DNA from 3 places in the Azoarcus sp. CIB genome. Region 2 is predicted to be linked to each of the others. Evidence: riboswitches for the same ligand, from Rfam matches in the RefSeq annotation. Region 2 holds a riboswitch; each other region holds the start of a gene.
The links. Region 2 has a riboswitch for cobalamin ahead of cbpA (modified peptide precursor CbpA). Riboswitches for the same ligand answer to the same signal wherever they lie in the genome.
Positions count from the first base shown of each region.

Region 1 (9,838 bases), 450 kb from region 2:
GTCTGGCCGTCGACCTGGATCGCCTCGCCGGCAACCGCGGTGACGGCGTTCGCGACGCGCTGCAGGTCGTCCATGTCGAACACTTCCTCGAGCACGATCACGAACTGGTCGTTCTCGGGGCGTGCGACCGTGTCCTGTTCGCGCACGATGGTGCGCAGCCGCTGCGCGACGGCTTTGAGGATCTCGTCGCCGACGTCCTGTCCGTAGCTGTCGTTGATCGAGCTGAATTCGTCGAGGTCGAGCATCACGACGCCGATGCGGGTGTTGTGGCGCTTGGCGCGGATGATGCCCTGGTCGATGCGGTCGGTGAGCAGCAGCTGGTTCGCCAGGCCGGTGAGCGGATCGTGATGCGCCATCTCCTGGAAGCGCTGCTCGCTTTCCTGCAGGCGATGGGTGAGGGATTCGATCTCCTGGCTGCGCTGCGCCATGCCCTGGGTGAGGAACTGTTCGGATGCCTGCAGGGACTCGATCGAGTGCTCCAGGCTGGCGATGTCGTCCGCGTGCCGGGCGGCGCGTTCGCGCCAGTTCGAGCCGGTGCGTTCGGCGAGTGCGAGCGACATCGTCAGCACGCCGAACGCCCATGCGAGCTGGATCGCGTGGATCGGGAGCCCCTCCGGACGCAGCAGCGCCGTATGGGTGGCGAGGAACAGGAGCGCGCCGATGAGCATCGCGGTCCAGCCGGCGATGAGAAGCGTCGCGCCCGGCAGTTTCTGCTGGCGGCCGTGAACGGCGCATGCGGTCGCCAGCAGGGCGAAGGCCGGGCTGATGCCGGCGATCAGCGTGCCCGGGTAAGCGCCCGGCAGCACGAAGGCGCCGGCCAGCGCGAGGCCGAACAGTGCCGCAAAGACCTTGAGCGCAAGGTCGATTCGCGGCGACCGCGTGGCGGTGCGCAGGTATTCGCGGTTGAACAGGGCGGCGCACAGTCCGGCGAGAGCAAGGCCGATCGGTTCGGCGGTCGTGGTCCAGCCGCCGTCGGCCCCGTCGGGCGCAAAGCCGTGGAGCAGTCCGACCGCCAGCAGGCTGAGGCCCGCGCCGAACGCGAATCCCGCGTAAATGAGGTAATTGCGATCGCGGTTGGCGAGAAACTGCAGCAGGCTGTTGAGCAGCAGGGCTGCCGTGAAGCCGACGTAGAAGACGGTGGCGATCAGGTTTGCGAGGATGTCACCCGTTCCGGCCGGCGTTCCTGCCTGCGCATAGGCCGAGAGCGGAAGCGTCAGCGAGATTGTCAGGGCGGGGCACAGGCGTGCGGCATCGAATGCCTTGCGGCGTTCATGTCTCGCGTCAGCTGCTTGCGCCACAAGGTTCATTACTGCCCTGCCGAAAAAATTTTGTCGCGGAACTGCAATTCTAGGAGGCAATCGCTGCCTGCGTACAAAAAATCCGACCCGTCATGGGCAGCGGCGTGTCGCGTTGTTGCGGTTTGCGCTCAGGCGCCGCCCTTGAGTGCGAGGGGCAGGCCTGCGGCGACGAAGGTGACGCGCTCGCAGGCGGCAGCCACCATCTGGTTGAGGCGACCCGCTTCGTCGCGGAAGAGGCGTCCGAGCGCAGTGTCGGGGACGAGGCCCAGGCCGACCTCGTTGGCGACGAGCAGGACCTCGCCGCGCAGCGTCGGCAGGGTTTTCAGCAGTGCCGCGCGCTCCGCGTGGAGCGCCGGCGGCAGTCCGGCCACGGCAGGCTCGGCCAGGTTGCAGGCGTCGGCCATCAGGTTGGACAGCCACAGCGTCAGGCAGTCGACGATCACGCAGCGTCCTTCGGTGGCTTCGCGCGCGAGCGTCGCGGCGAGCGCGACCGGCGTTTCGACGGTGCGCCAGCCGCTCGGGCGGTCGTCCTGATGGCGACGGATGCGGGCCTTCATCTCGTCGTCGAGGGCTTCCGCGGTGGCGATCACGGTGACGGGCAGGCCGCTGGCGACGGCGAGGGATTCGGCGTGGCTGCTCTTGCCGGAGCGCGCGCCGCCGAGGATGAAGTGTGCGGGCATGTCTTTGGAATTACGCGTTTTTTTGCGCTGCGCAAAATTGCGGAAAGCGCTATTATCCGCCCCGCGCCCGGTTTCGGGTGCGACGTGTAGCAGGTGCCCGACGGCGATTCCCGCCCGAGGGTTAAACGGGAAACAGGTGCGCGAACGGCTCCCGAAGCCGCCCTCCGCAATGCCTGTGCTGCCCCCGCAACGGTAAGTGGACGCAAAGCGCATCCAACCGCCACTGGACGAGAGTCCGGGAAGGCGATGCGCCCGGTACGGACTCCGCCACGGAGTGCCGACCAGCCCATGAGCCCGGATACCGGCCTGGACACGAGAAGGCGGAAGTGCCGCGGGGAGGCGGCGACGGGCGTGCATCGCAGCGGCTCAACGCGTATTTCCCCGGGCGGCGCTTCCATTGTGAAGATGACCAGTGGCGCGGGGACGCGATCGCTGGCGCAGGGAGATAACCCCAGATGAATATCCGCTTGTCCGCTACCGCCGTCGCGGTGGCCGCCGCATTGCCGTTTGCCTCCGGTGCACTGGCCGCCGAAGAAAAGACCGGTGACACCGTCGTCGTGACCGCGACGCGCATGCCGACCCCGATCAACGAGTTGCTCAGCGATCTGACTGTCATCGAACGCGAGGACATCGAGCTCGCCGGCCAGTCGACGCTGGCCGAGTTCCTTGCCGCGCAGGCGAGCGTGCAGTTCTCGCAGGCAGGCGGTCCGGGCACCACCACGGGCATCTATCTGCGCGGCGGGGCGGCGAGCCACACGCTGATCCTCATCGACGGCGTGCGCACGGGCTCGGCGACCCTTGGCGAGCCGATTCCGCAGAACATCCCGCTGTCCCAGATCGACAGGATCGAGATCCTGCGCGGCCCGGCGAGCGCGCTGTACGGCAGCGACGCGGTCGGCGGCGTGATCCAGGTCTTCACGCGTCGCGGCGAGGCGGGCGGACCACGCGTCGATGCCTTCGTCGGCGCAGGCAGCTATGGGCGCAGCGAGGCCACCGCCGGCGTTTCGGGCGGCGACCAGCGCTGGTCCTACAATCTCTCTGGCGGTTATGCGGAGTCCGAAGGCTACAGCGCACGCCGCAAGGCCGTCGCGGATCCGGACAAGGATGGCCACCGCAACACGAATTTTGCCGGCAGCCTGGCCTTCCGTCCCGCTGCGGGCCACGAAGTCGGAATGTCGGTACTGCACAGCGACCAGCGCGCCTGGTACGACAACCAGTTCTCGCCGCTGCCCGCGAACGTCCGCAGCGACAGCGTCGCTTCGACGCTCAGGCTGTACAGCCTGAACCGCATCACCGACATCTGGGACTCGTCGCTGACTTTCGGCCGTTCGATCGACGACGGTCGCGACCGTTTTTCCGAGTTCTCGCCCGAGGCGCACTTCACCACCGTGCAGGACCAGACGGTGTGGCAGAACACCTTCCGCCTGCCCATCGGCCGCGTGATGCTCGGCTACGAGTATCTCGAACAGCACGTCGATACCGGCCAGCCGATCGCGGTCGACAAGCGTTCGGTCGGCTCGGTGCTTGCCGGGTGGCAGGGCAGCTTCGGGCGCAACCGCCTGCAGGCCAACCTGCGCCATGACGACAATTCGCGCTTCGAGGACAAGACGACGGGCTCGCTCGCCTACGGCTACCAACTGAACGACCAGTGGCGCGTGCATGCGTCCTATGGCACTTCGTTCGCCGCGCCGACCTTCAACGACCTCTACTGGCCCGAGGACGTCTTCGTCTGCACGACGGCGATCTGCGGCTTCGACATGAGCTTCATCACCCGCGGCAACCGGGACGTCAAGCCGGAAGAGGGGCGTAGCCGCGAACTCGCGCTGCATTGGGAAGGTGCGCATGCCGCGGCGTCGGTGACCTACTTCAACAACAAGGTGCGCAACCTTATCGACTGGCAGTCGACGTTCCCGTCACCCGGTGTGTCGCTGCTGATGCCTTCGAACGTGGCCTCGGCGAAGCTCGAGGGCGTCAGCCTGAGCGGGCGTGCCGATGTCGGGGCGTGGAACGCTTCGGCGAACATCGATTTCCTGAAGGCGCGCGACGAGGACTCCGGCGACCATCTGCAGCGCCGCGCAGACCGCACGGCGACCTTCCGTCTGAGCCGCTCGATGGGGCAGCTGCTCGCCGGTGGCGAACTGGTCGCCAGCGGTGCCCGCTACAGCAGCAACGGCGAACGCGAGCGCCTCGGCGGCTACGGCATCGTGAATCTGTTCGCACGCTATGCGATCGATCGCGCGTGGTCGCTCGAAGGACGCGTCAATAATCTGTTCGACAAGAAGTACGAGCTGATCAAGGATTACAACACGCCGGGCGCAAACGTCTTCGTGGGCGTGCGTTACGCGCCGAAGTAAGGGACGCGCCGCCGGCCGTCCCGACCGGATGACGGGAGACTCATGCCAGGACGCACATCGTCGGGCTTTGTGATTGCAGGGCTGGTGCTTGCGGGCGCGTGCGCGCTGGCGTGGGCGCTTGCCGCCGGCGACCTGCCGATCGGCCTCGGCGAGGTCTTCGATGCGCTCTTCCGCGGCGCCGAGGGCATGGGCGCCGACGTCGTGCGCGAACTGCGCCTGCCGCGTGCGGTGGCGGTGTTCGTGTGCGGCGGGCTGCTGGCGCTGGCCGGCGCGCTGATGCAAGTGCTGCTGCGCAATCCGCTCGCCGATCCCTACGTGCTGGGCGTCTCGGGCGGGGCGGCGGTCGGGGCGCTGGCGGCGATGCTGGTCGGCGCGGCGTCCTGGGTCGTCGATGGCGCGGCCTTCGGCGGCGCACTGGCGGCCATGCTGGTGGTGTTCGGACTGGCGCATGGCGACGGTTCGTGGACGCAGACCCGCCTGCTGCTCACCGGCGTCATCGTCGCGGCCGGCTGCGGCGCGGCGGTGACGCTGATGCTGTCGCTGGCGACGGACACGCGCCTGCAGTCGATGCTGTTCTGGCTGATGGGTGACGCGAGCGGCGCGAGCCGGCCTTGGCCGGCACTGGCGGTGCTCGTCGCGGGGCTCGTCGTGGTGCTGCCGTTCGCGCGCGACCTCAACGTGCTCGCGCGCGGCGAGGCGACGGCGACGGCCCTGGGCGTGCGCGTGCAGCGGCTGCGCTACCTGCTGTGCGTGCTCGCCTCGCTGTTGACCGCGGCGGCGGTGACGCTGGTCGGCTCCGTCGGCTTCGTCGGCCTGATCGTGCCGCACGTCGTGCGCTTCGCCATCGGCAACGACCAGCGCCTGCTGCTGCCGGCGGCGTTGCTGGCCGGCGGCACGCTGCTGACCGTCGCCGACACCGCTGCGCGCACCGTGATGGCGCCCGTGCAGCTGCCGGTCGGCGTGCTGACCGCGCTGATCGGCGTGCCGGTGTTCCTCTTCCTGCTGTCGCGGAATCCGCGCTGAGATGGTGTGCCCCGTGCTCGCAACTCACGGAGGGCGTGATGGCTTCGACTGATTCTTCCCTTGTCCTGCTGGAAGCCGACGGCATTGCGTTGCAGGTCGGGGCGCGCTGGCTGTGCTGCGAATTCAGCCTGCGGCTGGCGGCGGGCGAATGCCTCGTGCTGCTCGGGCCCAACGGCGCCGGCAAGACCACGCTGCTGCACACGCTGGCCGGCCTGCGCGCGCCGACGGCGGGCAGCGTGCGCCTTGGCGGCCGCCCCTACGCGGACTGGGACAGCCTCGCCGCGGCGCGCTTCCGCGGGCTCCTCGCGCAGCAGCAGCCGGACCATTTCTCGGCCTCGGTGCTTCAGACCACGCTGATCGGCCGTCATCCGCATCTCGGCCGATGGGGCTGGGAGACTGCAGCCGATATCGCCATCGCGCAGGCGGCGCTGGCCGAAGTGGGGCTGGCGGAACTCGCGGGACGGGACATCCTCAGCCTGTCCGGCGGCGAGCGCCAGCGCGTGTCGATCGCGACGCTGCTGACGCAGGCCCCGCGGCTCTTCCTGCTCGATGAACCGACGAATCACCTCGACCTGCACTATCAGGTCGCCGTGCTGGAGCTCTTCGCACGCCTCAAGCACGCGGGGCGTGGCGTCGTGATGGTGCTGCACGACATCAACCTGGCGGCCCGCTTCGCCGACCACGTGATCCTGCTCGACGGCAAGGGCGGCGTGCTGGCCGGTACGCGCGAGGAAGTCCTGCAGGCGGATCACCTCAGCCGCGCCTTCGAGCACCCGATCCGCCGGCTCGACGTCGACGGGCGCACCCTTTTCATTCCCGACTAGAAAAAAGACATGGATACCCCCGATACGGACAGGAACGCCCGACACGCCGAGCGCATGCAGCGCAAGAAAGCGGTCGTGGACGAAAAGATCGCCGCGGCGCAGAACGAGCGCGGCGTGCTGCTGGTCAATACCGGCAACGGCAAGGGCAAATCGAGCGCCGCCTTCGGCGTCGTCGCGCGTGCGCTCGGCCACGGCATGAAGGTGGGCGTCATGCAGTTCATCAAAGGGCGCTCGGACACCGGCGAGGAAGCCTTCTTCCGCCGCCAGCCCGACGTCGTGTGGCATGTGATGGGCGAAGGCTTCACCTGGGACACGCAGGACCGCGCGCGCGACGTGGCGAGCGCGCAGGCGGCGTGGGAGCAGGCGCGGGCGCTGTTGCGCGATCCCGCGATCGGGCTGGTGGTGCTCGACGAGTTGAACATCGCGCTGAAGTACCGTTACCTTGAAGTGGAAACGGTGGTCGCCGACCTGCTTGCGCGACCCGCGCCGCAGCACGTGATCGTGACCGGCCGCGCGGCCCCGCCCGAACTGATCGAGGTCGCCGACACGGTGACCGACATGGGTCTCGTCAAGCATGCCTTCGCTGCGGGTGTGAAGGCGATGCCGGGTCTGGAGTACTGAGCCGCGGATACGAACGATCCCGGCGCTGGTGCGAAAATTAGCCCGGCAAGGAAATTTGAAGTCTGCACGGGGACCGTGTCCCTCCCCCTTCAAGGGGGGAGGTTAGGAGGGGGATGGGTTTCGGCAACGTGCGCATAACCCATCCCCACCCCAACCCTCCCCCTTGAAGGGGAGGGAGCGACCGTGCTGCGCTCAACCTGCATCACCTAAGTGTTTGCTGGGCTGATAACGACGAGAAATCCCCATGTCCCTTCCCGACCTCCCGAATCCCCGCCCCGGCCCCGCGCCGGGCCATGTCTACCTCGTCGGCGCCGGCCCCGGCGACCCCGAGCTGCTAACGCTGCGCGGCGCGCGCCTCGTCGCGGGCGCGGACGCGATCGTCTACGACAACCTCGTCAGCCCGGCGATCGTGGATCTCGCGCCGGCGTCGGCCGAACGCCATTACGTCGGCAAGAAGGCCGCCGACCACACGCTGCCGCAGGACGACATCAACCAGCTGCTGGTGCGCCTCGCGCAGGCGGGCAAGCGCGTCGTGCGCCTGAAGGGGGGAGACCCCTTCATCTTCGGGCGCGGCGGCGAGGAGATGGAAGTGCTCGTCGCGGCCGGCATCACCGTCGAGGTCGTGCCCGGCGTCACCGCCGCGGCGGGCATCGCTGCCTACGCCGGCATCCCGCTCACGCACCGCGACCATGCGCGGTCGGTGGTGTTCACGACCGGCTTCCTCAAGGATGGCGCGCTCGATCTCGATTGGCCGATGCTCGCGCGGCGCGGGCAGACGCTGGTCATCTACATGGGCATCTCGCGCCTGCCCGATATCTGCCGCGAACTCGTCGCGCACGGCCTGCCTGCGGAAACCCCGGCCGGCGTCGTCGAACGCGGCACGACGCAGGCGCAGCGCGTCGCCGTCGGTACGCTCGCGAACCTGCCGCAGGTAGTCGCGGACGAAGGCATCCGCCCGCCGGCACTGACCATCGTCGGCGATGTCGTCGGCCTGTATCCGAGGCTCGCGTGGTTCGCGCCGGACAGCGCGCCGTTCGCACATGCGCCGCATGCAGGCTGCTCCACGACGCATCGCAGCGAGGGCGACTCATGAGCGCGGTCGCACGTTGTCCCGCGCTGTTCGTCGCTGCACCCGCTTCGGGCCAGGGCAAGACCACGGTGACCGCCGCGCTCGCGCGCCTGCACGCGCGGCAGGGGCGGCGCGTGCGCGTGTTCAAGTGCGGGCCCGACTTTCTCGACCCGCAGATCCATGCAGTTGCGAGCGGCGCTCCGGTGTACAACCTCGACCTGGGCATGTGCGGCGAGGCCGACGCGGCGTGGCGCCTGTACGATGCCGCGCGCGAGGCCGACCTGATCCTCGTCGAAGGCGTGATGGGCCTCTACGACGGCACGCCCTCCGGCGCCGACATCGCGCGGCGCTTCGGCTTGCCCGTGATGGCGGTGATCGACGCGCGCGCAATGGCGCAGACCTTCGGCGCGGTGGCCTACGGGCTCGCGCATTACCAGCCGGGCCTGCCCTTCTCCGGCGTGCTCGCGAACCACGTCGGCAGCGCGCGCCATGCGGAGATGCTGCGCGCGGCCTTGCCCGCGGACATGCGCTGGTACGGTGCCTTGTCGCGCGATGCGCAGGCGGGGCTGCCGGAGCGTCACCTGGGCCTGCTGCAGGCGGCCGAGATCGCCGACCTGGAAACGCGGCTGGACCGCTTCGCCGACGGCATCGCAGCGACCGGCGCGGCCGATCTGCCGGAGCCGGTGGCGTTCCCCGCAGCGCTGCCGTCGCAACTGCCGCCGTTGCTGGTCGGGCGCACGATCGCGATCGCGCGCGATGCGGCCTACGGCTTCATCTACCCCGCAAACCTCGACACTTTGAACGGGCTCGGCGCGCGGCTCGAATTCTTTTCGCCGCTCGCCGGCGACGCGCTGCCCGACTGCGACGCCGTGTGGCTGCCCGGCGGCTATCCCGAGCTGCACGGCGAGGCGCTCGCGGCGAACCCGCATTTCTTCGCCGCACTGCGGGCGCACGCGGCGGCGGGCAAGCCGCTGCTCGCCGAGTGTGGCGGGATGATGAGCCTGTTCGAGACGGTCGTCGACAAGGCCGGGCAGGAGCATGCCTTCGCCGGCCTGCTGCCGGGGCGGGCGGTGATGCAGCAGCGGCTCGCGGCGCTCGGGATGCAGCTGGTCGAAACTCCGGAAGGGCGGCTAACCGGCCACACCTTCCATTATTCGAAGAGCGACACCCCGCTCGCGCCCCTCGTGCGTGCGCAGACGCCGGACGGGCGCGAGGGCGAGGCGATCTACCGCCAGGGGCGGCTCACGGCGTCCTACGTGCACTTTTACTTTCCGTCGAACCCGATGGCCGTGGCGGGTCTCTTCGCCTGACCACGGGCGGCGGCGCCCGCGCTCCCGTAGGGCGGGAGGAGCGCAGCGCATCCCGCCACGCGGCGTATCCCGCCAGTACCGAGCCTGGGCTGGCGGGATACGCCTTCGGCTCCTCCCGCCCTACGGGTCCGGAGGGGACCTGAGGGGAAATTCGTCGGCGTCAGGGGGCAGGGTGCGGAATTCCCGACGTTCGTGGCGAGAGGAGCGAACGGGTTAAACTTTGCCGATCATCGGGCCGCGCGAAGCGCGCCCGCCGGAGGAACCGCATGACCGAGCGCTGCGCCTGGGCGGGCACCGATCCGCTGTACATCCATTACCACGACACCGAATGGGGCGTGCCGACCGACGACGCGCGCACGCTGTTCGAATTCCTCGTTCTCGAAGGGGCGCAGGCGGGGCTGTCGTGGATCACCGTGCTGCGGAAGCGCGAGCGCTACCGTGCGGTGTTCGACGGCTTCGACCCCGAGCGCATCGTGCGCTACGACGACGCGAAGAAGGCGGAACTGCTCGCCGACGCCGGCATCATCCGCAATCGCGCGAAGATCGACGCGGCGATCCTTAATGCGCGCGCCTGGCTCGACCTGCGGGATGCGGGGACGGATCCCGTCGCCTGGCTGTGGAGCTTCGTCGACGGCGAGCCGGTGCAGAACGCGTTCTCC
Region 1 is NZ_CP011072.1:602,360-612,197, forward strand. Features, by position in the region: gene AzCIB_RS02540 (diguanylate cyclase) at 1-1,307, opposite strand, end outside; gene cobU (bifunctional adenosylcobinamide kinase/adenosylcobinamide-phosphate guanylyltransferase) at 1,427-1,978, opposite strand; cobalamin riboswitch at 2,069-2,287, shown strand; gene AzCIB_RS02550 (TonB-dependent receptor domain-containing protein) at 2,434-4,332, shown strand; gene AzCIB_RS02555 (FecCD family ABC transporter permease) at 4,375-5,355, shown strand; gene AzCIB_RS02560 (ABC transporter ATP-binding protein) at 5,394-6,179, shown strand; gene cobO (cob(I)yrinic acid a,c-diamide adenosyltransferase) at 6,189-6,800, shown strand; gene cobA (uroporphyrinogen-III C-methyltransferase) at 7,045-7,893, shown strand; gene AzCIB_RS02575 (cobyrinic acid a,c-diamide synthase CobB) at 7,890-9,179, shown strand; gene AzCIB_RS02580 (DNA-3-methyladenine glycosylase I) at 9,446-9,838, shown strand, end outside.
Region 1: linked by a shared signal. The riboswitch ahead of AzCIB_RS02550 (TonB-dependent receptor domain-containing protein) and the one ahead of cbpA (modified peptide precursor CbpA) in region 2 are both predicted to bind cobalamin.

Region 2 (9,838 bases):
CTGCAGCGCATCCACAACGACCGCGCCCTGCTGCTCGGCAGGCTGCGTCGTCCGAACACCGATGCTGCGATCCGCGAGGTGTGCCAACCGCTTCCCGACACCCTCAGGCGCTGGGACGAAATTCACGCGCTCGCACGCGACGCGCAGGCACGCAACGAACTGAACGGCAAGCTCATCTCCGAGCGCCTCCAGCATAACCAAGCCGCCATGTCGATCCTGCTCGACGCCGCCCGGCAGCCGCAGCTCTACGATTCCGCCGGAATCGCCCGCCCCGGCGGCGGCGGCCGCCACCTCGGCAGTGCATAAGGCAAACGGGCCCGCCGGAGATCCCCCCGAGCGGGCCCTCGCAAACGGCGACAAGCGCCGCGCCGCTTACGGCAACACGAAGTCGAAACTGCTCTCCACCCCGCCGTCCGCCGAATCCCACCCGTCCGACAGGAAATCGTTCGCCTTGTGATCGGCGATCAAGCGGAAAGCAAAGCGCGTCTGCTCCTCATAAAAGCCGCAGAACGCCCCGACACGGTCCATTCCCCCGTTCATTTCATGCGCCTCGGCCGGACAGGGCGAACCGCAGAAGTGCCGGATCGCGCACGCCTTGCACGGATCGATCCTGTCGACGTCCCGCCCCGTAACCTTGCGGAACGCGTCGCTCTCGAGCACCTCCTCGATGCGATCCGTGAACAGGTTCCCGCCGCGGAACGCATCCAGCCCGATGAACTCGCTGCACGGAAACAGCCCGCCGTCAGGCGCCAGTGCAAAGAATGCACGCCCCCCCCCGCACGGCGAAATGTCACACATCAGGCGGCGCGCGGTCGGTGCCAGGATGGCCAGCAGAATGTTCGCGAAGTTGGCGACGACCATCTTCCGGCCCGTCTCGCGATACAGGGCATGCGTACGCTCCAGCGCGGCAATGAAGGCACGCGCCAGGGCATCGTCGTCGGGACGGACGGTCCGTGCGCCCGGCAGGGTACAGCGCACCGCATTCAGCATGCAGGTCGGCACTTCGTGCGCATGGAACAGATCCACCAGCGGAACCAGCTGATTCAGGTTCTTCTCGGTGCACGTCGCAATTACGCTCCAAGCCGAATATCCGCGTAGCGACTCCATCGCACGCAAGACCTTGTCGTGTACGCTCTTGCCTCCGAACGTCAGCCGTGTCGCGTCGGTCGTCTCGGCAAGCGGCCCGTCGAGCGACAAACCGATGCTGACATTGCGATCGGCGAGAAAGGCGATCGCCTTTTCGTCGAGCAGGGTCGCGTTGGTCTGGACCCCGAAAATGTACTCGTCCTTGAATGTGTCGATTGCCGCGAACAAAGCCGCCTGGTTCATCAGGGGCTCTGCGCCGTGGAAGATCACGCGCGGCTTTCGTCCCTCGGGGAGCACGGTCGAAAAATACGACTTGAGCCGCCCGAGCGCCTCCACCAGCCGATCCTCCGACATATGCTGCCCGGCGCGGCGCATGCCTTCCGGGATATAGCAGTACGTGCAATTCAGGTTGCAGCGCTCGGTCGGATTCACGTACACCGCCGACGGCTTCAACTCGAAGCGCAGCGCATGCAGCTCCCGCGCGAAATCGTCGGCCTTTGCCCGATAGCCCGCCATCAGCGCGCTATCGGTCAGCGTGTCGGCGAGCTTGTCCTTGCGGACGAGTGCCCAGAAAGCGCTGGAGGGATCGCTCAGCGCCACGTAGTCCGCGTGGCCGATGTCAAATGGAATCAGGCTCGCGCCGCAACCGAGGTTGGCATAACGCCCCGCGGACGGGGCGCGAGCGGTCGAAACGACGCCGCTCATCGCACCGCCTTGCGGTCCATCAGGACGTAATGGGACAGTCCCACCCCTTCCGCCTCGCAACGCTTGCGGGTGGCGATGATTGCCGGCTTCGCTTCGGCGCCACACACAGCGGTGTTTGCTGCACCGGAAACTGCGATTTTCGCGGCTTGTTGCTTGATATCAGTCGAAGGCATCCGATTCTCCTGTTTGTCCAAACACAAAAACAAAAAGGGCTCCGCTGCCGCACTGCCAAGTGCGGACAGCGGAACCCTTGCCATTGGTTCCAGCTACAAAACAGTCGATTACGACAGGTCTTCTGGCTCCCGGATCATCCGAACTGCCGCGTCTTCCCACCGGGGTATGCCCCGACAGTGACTGGATGCTCGAAGTTTACCGGCATCCCTGCGACATCCGTCCCCGGTTACAGCGGCGGGCCCGCCACGGAATTGAGCAAGCTCGCACCGTGTTCCGACGGTGTCATATTTCACCGTCAATGTCGAATCGCGCGCAATTCTCCCGGTCCAGGGCTCTCCCGTCAATAGCCCTGCGCCGCACAGACGCCGCGCGCGATCACAACCCGCCCAGATCCTCGATTGCATCCACGACCATGCTTGTCCCGATAGCGATCATCAGGATGTCCCCGGCAACGCGCACAAACTTGTGACCGGCCGGTGGCACCCCGATCTCAACGACGAGCGCAGGCGGAAGATCGTAATACACGACATCCCGTGGCAACGCCCGACCAACCGCCCATTTTCTTGCCTGGCCCGGGGGCATGCAGCCATTTCCTTTCTTCGCGAGCCCCGGAGGACATCGGCCCGCCCCCCCTTCGCGCGCGAAATACTCCCGAATCACCGTCCGTTCCCGCGTCTCGAAACGCGTCACGACATGGCGAACCCCATCGTCCCGCGTGCGTGCCACGCGATCGCGGCCATCACGGTGATCGCCCCGCTCGCCCTTTTGCTGCCCGCCGCCCTTTCCGCCTTGCCCCTTCTCGGCACGCTCGTGCTGTCCGCCCTTGCCGCCCCCTCCTGCATGATCGGGCTTCTCGGCATATGCAAAGCCGCACCCCAGAAGACCGGCAAAAAGCGCGGCCACCACCTGTACCTTGCGCAAACGGACTGCTTGCATCGTCTATCTCCTTGAAACCGGAAGGGCAGATGACGCCGCTATTTCACCGGCCGACTCGTTCCGAGCCGCACACGCTGGCTTGCGGGCGATTGACTGCAACATACAACAAATCCGGCCTAACACGAAATCCGGAACGTAGACGTAAAAAAGCCGCTGCCCTGTTTGAGGGAAGCGGCTTTTTTGGAGTGGGGTAGTCTGACGATGACCTACTTTCGCACTCACGAAGAGCACTATCATCGGCGCGGTCCTGTTTCACTGTCCTGTTCGGGATGGGAAGGAGTGGTTCCGGGACGCTATGGTCGTCAGACTGTAAGGGGTCACAAAGTGGAGAAGTAGAGTGTGTGGGAGTGTGATTGTTTAGCGTGTTGAGTTCGCTGTGATCCAGGGTTATAGGATCAAGCCTCACGGGCAATTAGTATCGGTTAGCTTAACGCATTACTGCGCTTCCACACCCGACCTATCAACGTTGTAGTCTTCAACGACCCTTCAGGGGGCTCGAGGCCCCGGGGAAGTCTCATCTTGAGGCGAGTTTCCCGCTTAGATGCTTTCAGCGGTTATCTCTTCCGTACTTAGCTACCCGGCGATGCGACTGGCGTCACAACCGGTACACCAGGGGTACGTCCACTCCGGTCCTCTCGTACTAGGAGCAGGTCCTCTCAAACTTCCAGCGCCCACGGCAGATAGGGACCAAACTGTCTCACGACGTTTTAAACCCAGCTCACGTACCACTTTAAATGGCGAACAGCCATACCCTTGGGACCGGCTACAGCCCCAGGATGTGATGAGCCGACATCGAGGTGCCAAACTCCGCCGTCGATGTGAACTCTTGGGCGGAATCAGCCTGTTATCCCCAGAGTACCTTTTATCCGTTGAGCGATGGCCCTTCCATACAGAACCACCGGATCACTATGACCTGCTTTCGCACCTGCTCGACTTGTCGGTCTCGCAGTCAAGCCGCCTTTTGCCATTGCACTATCAGTACGATGTCCGACCGTACCTAGGCGACCTTCGTACTCCTCCGTTACCTTTTGGGAGGAGACCGCCCCAGTCAAACTGCCTGCCATGCACGGTCCCCGACCCGGATTCACGGGCCAAGGTTAGAACCTCAACGACACCAGGGTGGTATTTCAAGGTTGGCTCCACGAGAACTAGCGTCCCCGCTTCAAAGCCTCCCACCTATCCTACACAAGTCCCGTCAAAGTCCAATGCAAAGCTACAGTAAAGGTTCATGGGGTCTTTCCGTCTAGCCGCGGGTAGATTGCATCTTCACAAACATTTCAACTTCGCTGAGTCTCAGGAGGAGACAGTGTGGCCATCGTTACGCCATTCGTGCAGGTCGGAACTTACCCGACAAGGAATTTCGCTACCTTAGGACCGTTATAGTTACGGCCGCCGTTTACCGGGGCTTCGATCAAGAGCTTGCACCCCATCACTTAACCTTCCGGCACCGGGCAGGCGTCACACCCTATACGTCCACTTTCGTGTTTGCAGAGTGCTGTGTTTTTAATAAACAGTCGCAGCCACCGATTCTCTGCGGCCCCTTCGCCCTTCGGATGTACTCCTACAAGCTAGTGGGGCATACCTTCTCCCGAAGTTACGGTATCAATTTGCCGAGTTCCTTCTCCTGAGTTCTCTCAAGCGCCTTAGAATTTTCTTCCTGCCCACCTGTGTCGGTTTGCGGTACGGTCGATTTTAGACTGAAGCTTAGAGGCTTTTCCTGGAAGCATGGTATTAGTCACTTCGGTCTCAAAGAGACCTCGTCATCACGCCTCAGCTTAGCTCCGCGGATTTGCCTACGGTGCACGCCTACACGCTTAAACCGGGACGTCCAACACCCGGCTGACCTAACCTTCTCCGTCCCCCCATCGCATCTAAAATCGGTACAGGAATATTGACCTGTTTCCCATCGACTACGCATTTCTGCCTCGCCTTAGGGGCCGACTCACCCTGCGTCGATGAACGTTGCGCAGGAAACCTTGGGCTTTCGGCGAGGGTGCTTTTCACACCCTTTATCGCTACTCATGTCAGCATTCGCACTTCCGATACCTCCAGCATCCCTCTCGAGACACCTTCGCAGGCTTACGGAACGCTCCCCTACCATCTCTTTCGAGATCCGCAGCTTCGGTTCATGGCTTGAGCCCCGTTACATCTTCCGCGCAGGACGACTCGACTAGTGAGCTATTACGCTTTCTTTAAAGGGTGGCTGCTTCTAAGCCAACCTCCTAGCTGTCTATGCCTTCCCACTTCGTTTCCCACTTAGCCATGTATTTGGGACCTTAGCTGGCGGTCTGGGTTGTTTCCCTCTTGTCCCAGGACGTTAGCACCCCAGGACTGTCTGCCGTATATCACTTTGCGGTATTCGGAGTTTGCTATCGCGGGGTAGATCGCAGTGACCCCCCCAACGATTACAGTGCTCTACCCCCGCAAGTGTCCGTACGACGCACTACCTAAATAGTTTTCGGGGAGAACCAGCTATTTCCGGATTTGTTTAGCCTTTCACCCCTATCCACAGCTCATCCCCTAATTTTTCAACATTAGTGGGTTCGGACCTCCAGTACCTGTTACGGCACCTTCATCCTGGCCATGGATAGATCATCCGGTTTCGGGTCTACGCCCAGCAACTATGTCGCCCTTATCAGACTCGGTTTCCCTACGCCTCCCCTATTCGGTTAAGCTCGCTACTGAACGTAAGTCGCTGACCCATTATACAAAAGGTACGCAGTCACCCCACAAGGAGGCTCCCACTGTTTGTATGCATGCGGTTTCAGGATCTATTTCACTCCCCTCCCGGGGTTCTTTTCGCCTTTCCCTCACGGTACTGGTTCACTATCGGTCGATCACGAGTATTTAGCCTTGGAGGATGGTCCCCCCATCTTCAGACAGGATTTCTCGTGTCCCGCCCTACTTGTCGCACGCTCAGACCCGCCACCTACTTTTCGCATACGGGACTATCACCCTGTATTGTCGGACTTTCCAGACCGTTCTGCTAAATAGATGGTTTAGTCGTGCAGGCTACTCCCCGTTCGCTCGCCACTACTTGGGGAATCTCGGTTGATTTCTGTTCCTGCGGCTACTTAGATGTTTCAGTTCGCCGCGTTCGCCTCCTCTGGCCTATGTATTCAGCCAGGGATACTCCCGAAGGAGTGGGTTTCCCCATTCGGACATCGGGGGATCAAAGCTCCATTGCCAGCTCCCCCCCGCTTTTCGCAGGCTTGCACGTCCTTCATCGCCTGTGATCGCCAAGGCATCCACCACATGCACTTAGTCGCTTGATCCTATAACCCTGGACCCTGTCGCCAGGGACCCAGTCATAGGCGAACTCACGCTTGTGCGCAACCGCCTGCTGCTGGTTCAAAGCGCAGACGATTGCAATGCAATCACACAACCCATGTTCAACCCCTGTCTTCACGCGCCGCTGACACAGCGCAACAGAGATTGCACACTTTACTTCTTCCACTTTGTTAAAGAACACTGGCACCAAGGCCTAAGCACTGCACACGACCGTGCACACTGCTTAGCCCTACAGTCGAGCCCACCGAAGCGTTGGTGGAGGATGACGGGATCGAACCGACGACCCCCTGCTTGCAAAGCAGGTGCTCTCCCAGCTGAGCTAATCCCCCTCGTTCGGTGGTGGGTCTGGTTGGGTTCGAACCAACGACCCCCGCCTTATCAAGACGGTGCTCTAACCAGCTGAGCTACAGACCCTCGTCATCTCGAGGCTCGTGCCTGAACAACCGATAAGTTGTGGATACTTGGTCAGATGCGACCTGTCTCTTGAAAGGAGGTGATCCAGCCGCACCTTCCGATACGGCTACCTTGTTACGACTTCACCCCAGTCATGAATCTCACCGTGGTAAGCGCCCCCCCGAAGGTTAAGCTACCTACTTCTGGTGAAACCCACTCCCATGGTGTGACGGGCGGTGTGTACAAGACCCGGGAACGTATTCACCGCAGCATGCTGATCTGCGATTACTAGCGATTCCGACTTCACGTAGTCGAGTTGCAGACTACGATCCGGACTACGATCGGCTTTAAGGGATTGGCTCCAGCTCGCGCTTTGGCAGCCCTCTGTACCGACCATTGTATGACGTGTGAAGCCCTACCCATAAGGGCCATGAGGACTTGACGTCATCCCCACCTTCCTCCGGTTTGTCACCGGCAGTCTCGCTAAAGTGCCCAACTAAATGATGGCAATTAACGACAAGGGTTGCGCTCGTTGCGGGACTTAACCCAACATCTCACGACACGAGCTGACGACAGCCATGCAGCACCTGTGTCCTGGTTCCCGAAGGCACTCCCTGATCTCTCAAGGATTCCAGGCATGTCAAGGGTAGGTAAGGTTTTTCGCGTTGCATCGAATTAATCCACATCATCCACCGCTTGTGCGGGTCCCCGTCAATTCCTTTGAGTTTTAACCTTGCGGCCGTACTCCCCAGGCGGTCGACTTCACGCGTTAGCTGCGTCACTCAGTGAGTTACCTCTCCGAACGACTAGTCGACATCGTTTAGGGCGTGGACTACCAGGGTATCTAATCCTGTTTGCTCCCCACGCTTTCGTGCATGAGCGTCAGTATCGGCCCAGGGGGCTGCCTTCGCCATCGGTGTTCCTCCACATATCTACGCATTTCACTGCTACACGTGGAATTCCACCCCCCTCTGCCGTACTCTAGCCGTGCAGTCACAAGCGCAGTTCCCAGGTTAAGCCCGGGGATTTCACACCTGTCTTACACAACCGCCTGCGCACGCTTTACGCCCAGTAATTCCGATTAACGCTCGCACCCTACGTATTACCGCGGCTGCTGGCACGTAGTTAGCCGGTGCTTCTTCTGACAGTACCGTCATCCACCCCCCGTATTAGGAGGGGCGTTTTCTTTCCGTCTGAAAGAGCTTTACAACCCGAAGGCCTTCTTCACTCACGCGGCATGGCTGGATCAGGGTTGCCCCCATTGTCCAAAATTCCCCACTGCTGCCTCCCGTAGGAGTCTGGGCCGTGTCTCAGTCCCAGTGTGGCGGATCATCCTCTCAGACCCGCTACGGATCGTCGCCTTGGTAGGCCTTTACCCCACCAACTAGCTAATCCGACATCGGCCGCTCCAATCACGCGAGGTCTTGCGATCCCCCGCTTTCCCCCTCAGGGCGTATGCGGTATTAGCTACGCTTTCGCGTAGTTATCCCCCATGACTGGGCACGTTCCGATGCATTACTCACCCGTTCGCCACTCGCCGGCAGGCCGAAGCCCCCGCTGCCGTTCGACTTGCATGTGTAAAGCATGCCGCCAGCGTTCAATCTGAGCCAGGATCAAACTCTTAAGTTCAATCCAACAAAGTACTCAAAGAATCATTACTGACATCTGTGAGCACTCAATCTTTGCAACATTAAAACTGCCGAAGCAGTTCGGTCGCGCCAACCAAGCACCCACACTTATCGGTTGTCCAATTTTTTAAAGAACCGCTGCCGAAGCAGCGAGAAAGAGATTCTGACAAACTTCACTACTTTCGTCAAGCACCGCAGCAAACTTTTTTAAATCCGCTGCCGCACCACCCTCTCTTTCCTACCCTCCACCGCCGCCGCACTTTCCGCCGCAGCGCTGAAGAGGCGCGAATTATATAGACCTCAAACACGCCGTCAAGCTGTTTGCGGAAAAAATTCTATGGGGATGCACTGCAGCGACAACACATCGGCGGCTCCGTCCGTTAATCGGCCCATGCGGCATGGCGCTACGGGCACCAGGGAGCAGGTTATTCGTTCCCCGCCCTGCATCCGATTGCGAACAGTCGGAATTCGTCCGCCGGCAGGGGCTTACTCACAAGGTAGCCCTGCAGGTAATCGCAATGGCGCGCGCAGAGGAACTCGCGCTGCGATTCGGTTTCGACCCCTTCCGCCGTGACTTTGAGTCCGAGGCTATGCGCCATGTTGATGATTGCCTCGACAAGGAGGGCATCGTTCTTGTCTTCGAGACAATCGCTGACGAAGCTACGATCAATCTTTACCTGATCGACGGGAAAGCGCTTCAGGTATGACAGCGATGAATAGCCGGTCCCGAAGTCATCGAGCGAGTATCGGACGCCTAGCTGACCGATTTCGCGCATGACGGCTTCCGTGGCATCGCTGCTCTGCATCAGCACGGACTCAGTGATTTCCAGCACAAGTTCGATCTTGTCGAATCCGGATTTCCGGCTGGCCTGCACGATCAGGTCGAGCAGACCCTGTTCCCGGAACTGGACGCCCGAAACGTTGACCGCCATCCGGAGAGGAGACAATCCCTGCGCCAGCCATTCGTTCGCCTGCCGCAAAGCTTCGTCGAGCACCCACGCGCCGATCGGGAGAATCATTCCGGTATCTTCGGCGATGGCGATGAATTCGTCCGGGGCGACGAGACCACGCGAGGGATGCTGCCAACGCACGAGCGCTTCGGCGCCGCTCACGCAACCGCTTCCTGCGTCGATGATGGGCTGGTAATAAAGGACGAACTGGCGGCGCTCGATGGCTACACGCAGCTCGGCCTCCAGTTGTACCCGCAGACGGGCGGCCTCCTGCATGTCCGGCGAGTAGAACTGACAGCGATTCTTGCCCAACTGCTTGGACTGATACATCGCGATGTCGGCGTTGCGTAGCAGGGTCTGCACGTTATCACCGTCGTCGGGGAACACCGTGATTCCCAGACTGCACGAAACGTAACGGTTCGCTCCGGCAAGCAGGAAAGGGGCGCGTATGATCCGCAACACTTTGTCGCCGACGGTCTGGAGATTTTCGACATCTTCGATGTCATCGACGACAAGGGTGAATTCATCGCCCCCGAGCCGTGCGACCGTATCCTGCTGACGGACGCAGTCCTTGAGGCGGGCGGCGACCTCAATGAGCATCTCGTCACCGACGTCGTGGCCGAGGGTGTCGTTGATCCACTTGAACCCGTCGAGATCGAGGAACACCAGACCGGC
Region 2 is NZ_CP011072.1:1,051,167-1,061,004, reverse strand. Features, by position in the region: gene AzCIB_RS04705 (flagella synthesis protein FlgN) at 1-306, shown strand, start outside; gene cbpB (peptide-modifying radical SAM enzyme CbpB) at 373-1,791, opposite strand; gene cbpA (modified peptide precursor CbpA) at 1,788-2,048, opposite strand; cobalamin riboswitch at 2,060-2,277, opposite strand; gene AzCIB_RS04695 (hypothetical protein) at 2,341-2,901, opposite strand; rRNA gene rrf (5S ribosomal RNA) at 3,095-3,208, opposite strand; rRNA gene AzCIB_RS04685 (23S ribosomal RNA) at 3,293-6,176, opposite strand; tRNA gene AzCIB_RS04680 (tRNA-Ala) at 6,446-6,521, opposite strand; tRNA gene AzCIB_RS04675 (tRNA-Ile) at 6,530-6,606, opposite strand; rRNA gene AzCIB_RS04670 (16S ribosomal RNA) at 6,679-8,214, opposite strand; gene AzCIB_RS04665 (EAL domain-containing protein) at 8,639-9,838, opposite strand, start outside.

Region 3 (9,838 bases), 1.7 Mb from region 2:
CGTGTTCGGCAAGCTCACTCAGCTCGCGCCGACGATAGGCGTGGAAAGCGTGCTGGCGGCCGACCCCGAGGTGATCGTCGCGAGCGGCATGGGCGAGGCGCGCCCGGACTGGCTGGACAACTGGAAGCGCTGGCCCAAGCTTGCCGCGACGACGCGCGAGAACCTCTATTTCGTGCCGCCGGAGCTGATCCAGCGCCACACACCGCGCATCCTCGACGGGGCGACGACGCTGTGCGAGCAGCTGGACAAGGCGCGCGGCAAGCGCCCGGCCGGAACCTGATGCGCCCCGGCTGCGCTCAGGCGCCGCGCGCGCGCTCGTAACGCTGACGCCAGTCGCGCCGCGAATCCTGCCACCACGCGCGGTCGAACACCCACGACAGCGTCGGCAGGAGGGGGGCCAGATAGGTGTTTGCCAAGGACTCGCCGCCGCACACCGGGACCTCGGGATCGACGCGCAGCACGCGCAGGCGTTCGGCCAGCGTGGGGTGGAAGTCGGCCTCGGACGCGGCACCGCCGAACATGTCGTGGATGTCCATCGGGCCGGGTTCCGGGCGGCGGAAGCCGGCAAGCACGCCCAGGCCCATCTCGCGGAAGGGGCGGATCAGCGGCTGGGGCGTGGTGCGGCTTTGCGCCATGACCTTGCGCCAGTAATCCTCGTTGAGGAAACGCTCCTTCAGCGCGACCTCGACAAGCGCTTCGCCGACCCGCTGCGCACCGACCACGCGCGCCGCGCCGGCATCGGCCTCGAACTCTTCCAGGCGCGACAGGCGCATCGCGGCGCGCAAGTCGCCCGCGGTCCAGTTGTCCAGCGCGCGACCGAGGCGCGGCGCATCCTCGATGCAGCGGTCGAGGGCGCGGAACCACCAGGCGCGCAGATGCCCCCACCAACCGTCCAGCCCGCGGCGCTGCGCCGCAAGATGGGCGAACTCGTGCGCGAGGATCGCGCCGAACTGGCGCCGGGTCACGCTGTGGGCCAGCGGCAGGCCGATCATCAGATGGGTTTCCAACGGACCGACCCAGCCCCAGCGGGGGCGCTGCAGGATCGCGGCGTTCATGTCACCGACGACCCACACCGCGTCGATGTGGATGCCGCCAAAACGCTTGCCGGTGCGCTCGATGAGGCGAAACAGCCCTTCCGCGAGCTCCGGCGGCAGGCGCACGCCGTCGGGCCGGGCAACCGGCGCGAACAGCCAGCCGCACACCAGCACGCACAAGGCCGTCGCGATCAGGAAGCTGACGACCGCAGCCAAGGCCAGGACCACGTTGCCCGCAACCAGAGCGGACCAGGTTCCCCCTACCAGCAGCACCACGACGGCGCCCAGGGCGACCGCAACCAGCCCCATTGCCGCGAGGCCCGCTGTGGCGCGCAAACCGAGCCGGAACGCAAGACGTGCGCGAGTGCGCGAGAGGCGGTTTTGGACAGCTGCCATGCGTGGCACTCCGAGAAACCATGATCGAAACGCGGAATATACTTAACAAGAAGTAAGCGCAACATTGCACCTTAGTGATACACACACCAACAATTTGCATATAAATCAATGCAAAGGCCGCGCAAACCGGGGAGAATCCGCTTACGCAACTCTTGTTGCGCCGCACGAAAAAAGTGTAGTATCGCAACACCTGTGTCCTTGACCAATCGGTCGCAGGCCCTTCGATAACACCTTGTTGCGACTATTTCCGGTCGCACTACCCTGCCCGCCTCGATTGGTGTCGCTCTAATGCAGCGACAGGCCGTCGCTGGAGCATCCTTCTTGATCAATTCCGAAGTTTCCTTCGCCAGTCTTGGACTGGCCGAACCCCTTTTGCGCGCCATTTCCGAGTCGGGCTACACGCAGCCGACACCGATCCAGGCGCAGGCGATTCCCCTGGTGCTGGCCGGCGGCGACCTGCTTGCCGCAGCCCAGACCGGCACCGGCAAGACCGCCGGCTTCACGCTGCCGCTGCTGCACCGGCTGTCCACAAGCTCGGCCAGCGCCCCCAAGGCGGGGCGCCCCCGCTGCCTGATCCTCACCCCGACGCGCGAGCTCGCAGCACAGGTCGAGGAATCGGTGCAGACCTACGGCAAGCACATGCCGCTGACCTCGATGGTCATGTTCGGCGGCGTGAACATCAATCCGCAGATCTCGGCGCTGAAGAAGCGCGTCGACATCCTCGTCGCGACGCCGGGGCGTCTGCTGGACCATGCCGGCCAGAAGACCGTCGACCTGTCGGGGGTCGAGATCCTCGTCCTCGACGAAGCCGACCGCATGCTCGACATGGGCTTCATCCGCGACATCCGCAAGGTGCTCGCGATGCTGCCCAAGCAGCGCCAGAACCTGCTGTTCTCGGCGACCTTCTCGGACGAGATCCGTTCGCTCGCCAACGGCCTGCTGAACAACCCGGGCTGCGTCGAAGTGGCACGCCGCAACACGACCACCGAACTGGTCGAACAGTCCGTGTATTCGGTGCCGCAGAAACAGAAGCGCGATCTGCTCGTGCATCTGGTCAAGGAACACGACTGGCACCAGGTGCTGGTGTTCACGCGCACCAAGCACGGCGCCAACCGGCTGGCCGAATACCTCGGCAAACACGGCATCCCGGCCGCCGCGATCCACGGCAATAAGAGCCAAGCGGCACGCACGCGCGCGCTGTCGCAGTTCAAGGACAACTCGCTGCCGGTGCTGGTCGCAACCGACATCGCGGCGCGCGGCCTGGACATCGACCAGCTGCCGCAGGTGGTGAACTTCGAGCTGCCAAACGTGCCGGAAGACTACGTGCACCGCATCGGCCGCACCGGCCGCGCGGGATCGAGCGGCAAGGCGATTTCCTTCGTCGACAGCGAGGAGAGGCCCTACCTCGCGTCGATCGAGCGCCTGATCAAGCGCACCATCGATCGCGCCACCGTGCCGGAATTCGTGACCCACGCGCCCGATCCGGGCGACAGCGAGCGACCGCCGCGCGACCCGCGCCAGTCGTCGGGACGGCGCAACGATAGCCGTGCGCCGCGCCAGCCGCTTGCAGAACGCCCGGCGCCGCGCACGCAGCCGCACGGGGCGAACCGCCAGCCGGCACGGCAGGGCGCACAGGCCGACGGCGGCAAGCCGGCAAACCGCCCGGCCCGCAGCGGGGAGGCGCAGGCCAATCGCCCTGCACGCAACGGCGAGGCGAACAAGGCCGGCGCACCGCGTGGCCAGGAGCCCAGCGGCAACCGTGCGCCGCGCACGGGCGACGCCCCGCGCGCACCGGCGCGTCAGGATACGGGACGTAGCCCCGCGCCGCGCGCAGCGCTCTTCAACGCAAAGCCGGGCAATCGCGGCGGCTGAGCGTCACCGCGACGGGTGCGGCTCAGCCGCGCCGCACCCCGACGATCTTCTGATAGAGACCACCGAACAAGGTGGTCTTTTTCCATGCGAATTCCTCGCCCAGCGGCGACAGCGCCGTGATGTCGACGTCGAGCAGCGAGGGCGCGAAAGGCTCGAGCCAGCGGAACACCTGCGCCATGACCGGACGCAGGGGGTGCCATGGGCGGGTGCGATGGTAATCGACGAACACGATCTTGCCGCCCGGCTCGACCGCCCCGAGCAGGTTGTGCACGATGCACGCGCGCTCGACCGGCGGCACTTCATGCAGCAGGAAGAAACAGCACACGGCTTCGTGCGACCCGGCCGCGAGGCAATCCGGTCGCGCCAGATCGCCCTGACGCACCTCGGCATGCGCGAGACCGTCGAGCTTGCGGCGAGCGTTCGCGACCTGGATCGGCGCCACGTCGATGACGTCGAGCGCCCCGTTGCAGCCGACGCGCTCGGCGAGCAGGCGCGAGAACGGGCCATAGACGCACGCCGCCTGCAACAGGCGCTGTCCCGGAGCGAACTCCTCGACTGCCGCTCGCATCAGGCGCCGGGCATTGCCCCACAGGATGGCCGAAACGACCCATTCGCGGTCGAGCCAGGGCAGGGTGCGATGGCTGAGATAGGCCCAGTGATAGGTGCGCGACAGGTAGGACGGCACCGCACAGGCTTTTGTCACGGGCTGCATCATGGCGGAATCGGCAGAAATCTGTGTCATGCCCGCCAGCATAACCGTATCCGCAGCGGGGCGGAACGCCGGTTGCATACCCCGAGAGTATTCACCGGGATGCGGACTACCCGACTCGGGCAGGCGGCTCGAAAGCTGTTGCCGGATGTGCTGCCGAATGACGTAACGGCTACTTGCGCGCCCTGTCCGCTTCCCCTATTCTCTGCGCTGAATTCGATCCGGGTTCCCCGCCATGCGACCGCGTGACGGGGTGAAACGGGAAGTCCGGTGAAGTCCGGGGGCACGCTCCCCTTGACCAGTCCGGCGCAGCCCCCGCTGCTGTAAGCCTGACGGATCCGCCATACGCCACTGAGCCTCGCGCTCGGGAAGGCGGCGGAATCCGAAAGAAGGTGAGCCAGAAGACCGGCCCGATCGATTTGGAAGGTTTGTGCCCCGGGGTGTGGGCTTGCCGACTGGAATCCGATCGCGTCTGTCACGGGCCTCGAGCGCCCGAACGCAGCCACTCATCGACCCAGCCTCAAGTTGCGCCCGACCGTGCCGCCCGTCGGTGCCGTCGGCTGTCGCCATCCCCCGGTGCTTGTTCAATGCACTCGCGGGGAGCCGTATGCATTCCAAGTCCTTGCCGGGAACCGTGTGGTTCGTCGGCGCCGGCCCGGGCGATCCGGACCTGATCACCGTGAAGGGGCGGCGCCTGCTCGAACAGGCGGGCGGCATCCTGTTCGCCGGTTCGCTGGTCGACCAGGCGGCGACGCTCTACGCGCCGGAAGGCTGCGCGATCCGCGATTCGAAGGACATGACGCTCGAGGAGATGGGCACGTGGCTGATCGACGCGGCATCGCGGTGCGTGACCGTCGTGCGGCTGCAGACCGGTGATCCCGGCCTGTACGGCGCGCTCGTCGAGACGACGCGTCTGCTCGATGCGGCCGGCGTGCCGTGGAAGGTCGTGCCGGGCGTGTCCTCGGCGCTGGCCGCGGCCGCCGCGGCGGGTGAGACGCTGACGCTGCCGGAAGTGACGCAGACGGTGATCCTGACTCGCGTCGCGGGCCGCACGCCGATGCCCGCGGGCGAGGAGCTCGACGCGCTGGCCGCACACCGCACGACGCTGTGCATCTTCCTGTCGATCACGCTGCTGCACGAGGTGCAGGACGCGCTGCGCCGTGCCGGCTGGCCGGAGGACGCGCCCATCCTCGTCGTGCACAAGGCGAGCTGGCCGGGCGAGGAGAAGATCGTCCGCGGCACCCTCGCCGACATCAAGAAGAAGTGCCAGGCCGAGAAGATCGCGTCGCAGGCGATGATCATCGCGAGCCCCGCGCTGGGCGCGCGCGACTGGCCCGAGATCGCCCGTTCAAAACTCTACGACCCGGCCTTCAGCCACCGCTTCCGCCGGGCCACCGTCACGGAAGACGCATCATGAAAAACACCACGATCCTGCTGGTCGGCCACGGCTCGCGCAACCGCGCGGGCAACGACGAGATCGAACGCTTTGCCGCGGAGTGGCGCGCACGCCGCCCCGAGTGGCGCATCGAGGCCTGCTTCATCGAGTACGCCGACGTGCTGCTCGACGCGGGACTCGACCGTGCGGCGGCCGGCGCTGCGCGCGTGATCGTGATCCCCTTCATCCTCAACGCAGCGGGCCACGTGAAGATGGAGATCCCGGCGGCGATCGAGCAGGCGCGCGAACGCCACCCCGCCGTCGCCTTCGAATGCACGCGCCACCTCGGCATGGGACGCGAGATTTTTGACGTGCTGATGGGCCGGCTCGACCGCCTGATGCACGCGCTGCACATGCCGGACCCCTGCACCACGGGCGTGATCCTGCTGGGCCGCGGATCGTCGGACGCGGGCGCGAACGGCGAGCTCGCGAAGATGGCGCGCTGGATCTTCGAGGACAGCGACCACGAGCTCGTCGAGCTCGCCTTCACCGGCGTGACCTGGCCGCGGCTGGAGACGGCGGTGCAGCGCCAGGTGCGTCTGGGGATGACGCAGATCGCGGTGGTGCCGGTGTATCTCTTCACCGGCGTGCTGATCGAGCGCATCGACGCGCAGCTCGCGCGGCTGCGCGCGCAGTACCCGCAGATCGCGTTCGCTCTGGGCACGCATTTCGGCTTCGACGCGGGCGTCTTCGAGCTGGTCGAGGCGCGCGTCGCCGACGCCGGTGAAGCCTCGCTGCTCGAATGCGACGGCTGCAAGTATCGCCTGGCCGCCGAGGCCGAGCACCTGCACGACCATAGTCATACCGCGGGCCATCACGACCACGACGGGCACGACCCTCACCACCACCATGATCACGGCCATGCCCACCACGATCATGGCCACGGCTGTTCCCACCACCACGCGCCGCACGCCGGCTGCGCCCAACCCGCCCACGCCTGAACCATGCACAGCAACGTCGTCACCGAACAGCTCACCGCCGCCGGGCGCGCGATCGAGCACGATTCCTTCGCCATCATCGACGCCGAGGTCGGCCGCCACGACTATCGCCCCGAACAGTGGCCGGTCGTGCGCCGCATGATCCACGCCAACGCGGACTTCGAATTCAACGGCCTGACCGACTTCCACCCGGAGGCCGTCACGGCAGGCCTGACAGCGATCCTCGCCGGCGGCACGCGCATCGTCGCCGACGTCGAGATGATTTGCGTCGGCCTGTCGGCCTCACGACTCGCGTACTTCGGCATGAGCACGCACCAGTTCATCTCGGACGCGGACGTGATCGCCCAGGCGAAGGCCGAGGAGACCACGCGTGCGGTGCAGGCGATGCGGAAGGCGCACCGCCAGGGCCTGCTCGACGGTGCGATCGTGGGCATCGGCAATGCGCCGACGGCGCTGATCGAAGTCGTACGCCTGATCCGCGAGGAAGGCGCGCAGCCGGCGCTGGTGATTGGCATGCCGGTCGGCTTCGTGTCGGCGGCCGAGTCGAAGGACCTGATGGCGGAGGTCGCCAATGTGCCGTGGATTGTGATCCGCGGCCGCAAGGGCGGCTCGACGCTGGTCGTCGCGGCGATCCACGCGCTGCTCGGCATCGCCGAAGCGCGCCAGCGCGAACAGCAGGCGCTGACGGCGTAAGCGGAGACGCGATCGATGGCAGCAGGGCACGCCTTGCAGGAGAAGGTGCGCAAGGGGGACGCGAAGCGCGAGCGGGGAAACCGCACCGGCTTCACGACCGGCGCGAACTCGGCCGCCGCGGCGACTGCGGCGACACTCGGGCTCGTGCAGGGCGAAATCCCGGCGGAGATCGAGTGCGTGCTGCCGAACACGATGCAGGTCGTATTCCGCATCACCGACGGGCGCGTCGACGGCGATTGCGCGCACGCGGTGAGCATCAAGGACGCGGGCGACGACCCGGACGCGACCGACAAGGCGCACCTGACCGCCGACGTGCGACGCATCCCGAACGGCGGCGGCGAGGTGATCCTGAAGGGCGGGCCCGGTGTCGGCGTCGTCACGAAGCCCGGCCTCGGGCTGGAGGTCGGCGGCCCGGCGATCAACCCGGTGCCGCACAGGAACATCTGCGAAAACGTCGCCCGTGCGGGTGCCTCGATCCTCGCCGCGGGCGACAGCCTGGAGGTGACGATCTCGGTGCCGGGCGGCGAGGCGATGGCGAAGAAGACGCTGAATGCGCGGCTGGGCATCCTCGGCGGCATCTCAATCCTCGGCACGACCGGGATCGTGCGCCCCTACTCGACCGCGGCCTTCCGCGCGAGCGTGATCCAGGCGGTCGACGTCGCGGCGAACCAGGGCCACACGGCCGTCGTGTTCACGACCGGCGGGCGCACCGAGAAGTGCGCGATGCGCGAATTCCCCGAACTCGACGAGGCCTGCTTCGTCCAGATGGGCGACTTCGTCAAGGCGGCGTTCTCGACCGCAGTGAAGCAGGGGATGCAGCGCGTCATCGTCGGCGCAATGGTCGGCAAGCTGACGAAGATCGCGCAGGGCCTGTCGGTGACGCACGCGTGGCGCGAGGAGATCGACCGCCAGCTGATCGCCGACGCAGCGACCGAGGTCGGCGCACCGACGGATGTCGTCGAGCAGATCCGCGCTGCCGAGACCGCGCGCTTCGCCGCCGAAAGCCTTGCCGAACTGGGGCTCACCGTGCCCTTTCACCGCGCGCTCGCGGTCCGTGCGATCCGCAGCCTGCGGGAACGCTACCCCGGCCCGCACCGCCTCACCGTGCTCGCCTGCAATTTCGAGGGTGTGCCCATCGTTACAGTGGAGGAATCCGAATGTCTGACCCTCGCTGCCTGATCCTGGGCATCCTCGACGATGGCTGGGACGGTCTCTCGGCCGCCGGTCGCGAACGGCTGACCGAGAGCCGTGTCGTGATCGGCGCGCGCCGCACGCTCGACCTGGTCGCGCCGCATCTGGGCAAGGACGTCGAACTGCGCGACATGGACGGCGCGCTCGGCAAGACGCCCGAATGGGTGCGCGCAGCGCTCGCCGACCGCCTGACGGTGACCGTGCTCGCGACCGGCGACCCTTTGTGCCACGGGATCGCGCGCTTTTTGATCGACAAGATTGGCGCAGCGAGCGTGGAAGTGCTGCCGGCGCCATCGACGATCGCGATCGCCTGCGCACGGCTGAAGAAGCCGTGGCAGGACGCTGCGGTCCGCTCATGCCACGGCGCGGATGCCGGCGAATGGCACACCGGCGCGGCACCCGGCCACGGCCTGTACGGACTCGTGCGTGCGGTCGCGGAACACGCGCGCGTGGCCACCTTCACGAGCCCGCACAACAGCCCGGACCGCGTTGCGCGCGCCCTCCTTGCTGCAGGCTACGGCGACGAGCTGCGCATCTCCGTCGCCGCGCGCCTGTGCCTGCCCGACGAGGAAATCTTCGCCGACCTCATGCTCGCGGACGCCGCAGCGCGTGAATTCGCGCATCCCAACATCGCCGTGATCGACCGCGTCACTGCGCCCGCACCGCGCGCGGTCTTCGGTTTCGAGGACGGCGATTTCGTTCAGCGCCAACCTGAAAAGGGCCTCATCACCAAGCTCGAAGCGCGCGCCGTGTCGCTCGCGAAACTCGGGCTGCGCGCGGACAGCGTCGTCTGGGACATCGGCGCGGGCTCCGGCTCTGTCGGACTGGAGGCTTCGCGCATCGCGCGCCTCGGCCACGTCTGGGCGATCGAGAAGAACACCGGCGATGCCGCTAATGCGCGCGAGAACGCGCAGCGCCTGCAGGCGACGAACTACACGCTGGTCGAAGGCAAGGCGCCGGACGGCCTCGACGCGTGGCCCGATCCGGACGCGGTGTTCATCGGCGGCTCGGGCGGCGAACTCGCACAGCTCATCGAACTGTGCCTCGCGCGGTTGCGTCCCGCCGGCCGCCTCGTGATGAACTTCGTCACGCTCGAAAACCTCGCGACCGCGACCGGCGCGCTCGCCGCGGCCGGCGCCGACTGGGACGTGACGATGCTGTCGGCGGCGCGCAGCCAGCCGATCCTCGACATGCACCGACTGGCCGCGCAGAACCCGGTGTGGATTGTGACCGCATTCAAGGCCCTTCCTACCAACGCAGGGAGCAGTGGCGTGATGTCAGGTTGAGGTCCGCGTTTACCCCCTCCCCTTCAAGGGGGAGGGTTGGGGTGGGGATGGGTTCAGCTGCCCCCGACGGAAACCCATCCCCCTCCTAACCTCCCCCTTGAAGGGGGAGGAACAAGGAGTCCCTGTCGATTCGATTACCCGATTAATGAGCCCCCAACCGAAGCACAGAACAATGATGAATGACGCTCTCGCCTCCCCCCGCTACGGCCGCCTGATCGGCGTGTCGCTCGGCCCCGGCGATCCCGACCTGATCACGCGCCGCGGCTGGACCGCGCTGCAGTCGG
Region 3 is NZ_CP011072.1:4,597,221-4,607,058, forward strand. Features, by position in the region: gene AzCIB_RS20630 (cobalamin-binding protein) at 1-280, shown strand, start outside; gene AzCIB_RS20635 (M48 family metallopeptidase) at 297-1,430, opposite strand; gene AzCIB_RS20640 (DEAD/DEAH box helicase) at 1,755-3,302, shown strand; gene rquA (rhodoquinone biosynthesis methyltransferase RquA) at 3,325-4,017, opposite strand; cobalamin riboswitch at 4,217-4,439, shown strand; gene cobM (precorrin-4 C(11)-methyltransferase) at 4,619-5,428, shown strand; gene AzCIB_RS20655 (sirohydrochlorin chelatase) at 5,425-6,387, shown strand; gene AzCIB_RS20660 (precorrin-8X methylmutase) at 6,391-7,077, shown strand; gene AzCIB_RS20665 (cobalt-precorrin-5B (C(1))-methyltransferase) at 7,093-8,256, shown strand; gene AzCIB_RS20670 (bifunctional cobalt-precorrin-7 (C(5))-methyltransferase/cobalt-precorrin-6B (C(15))-methyltransferase) at 8,235-9,554, shown strand; gene cobI (precorrin-2 C(20)-methyltransferase) at 9,730-9,838, shown strand, end outside.
Region 3: linked by a shared signal. The riboswitch ahead of cobM (precorrin-4 C(11)-methyltransferase) and the one ahead of cbpA (modified peptide precursor CbpA) in region 2 are both predicted to bind cobalamin.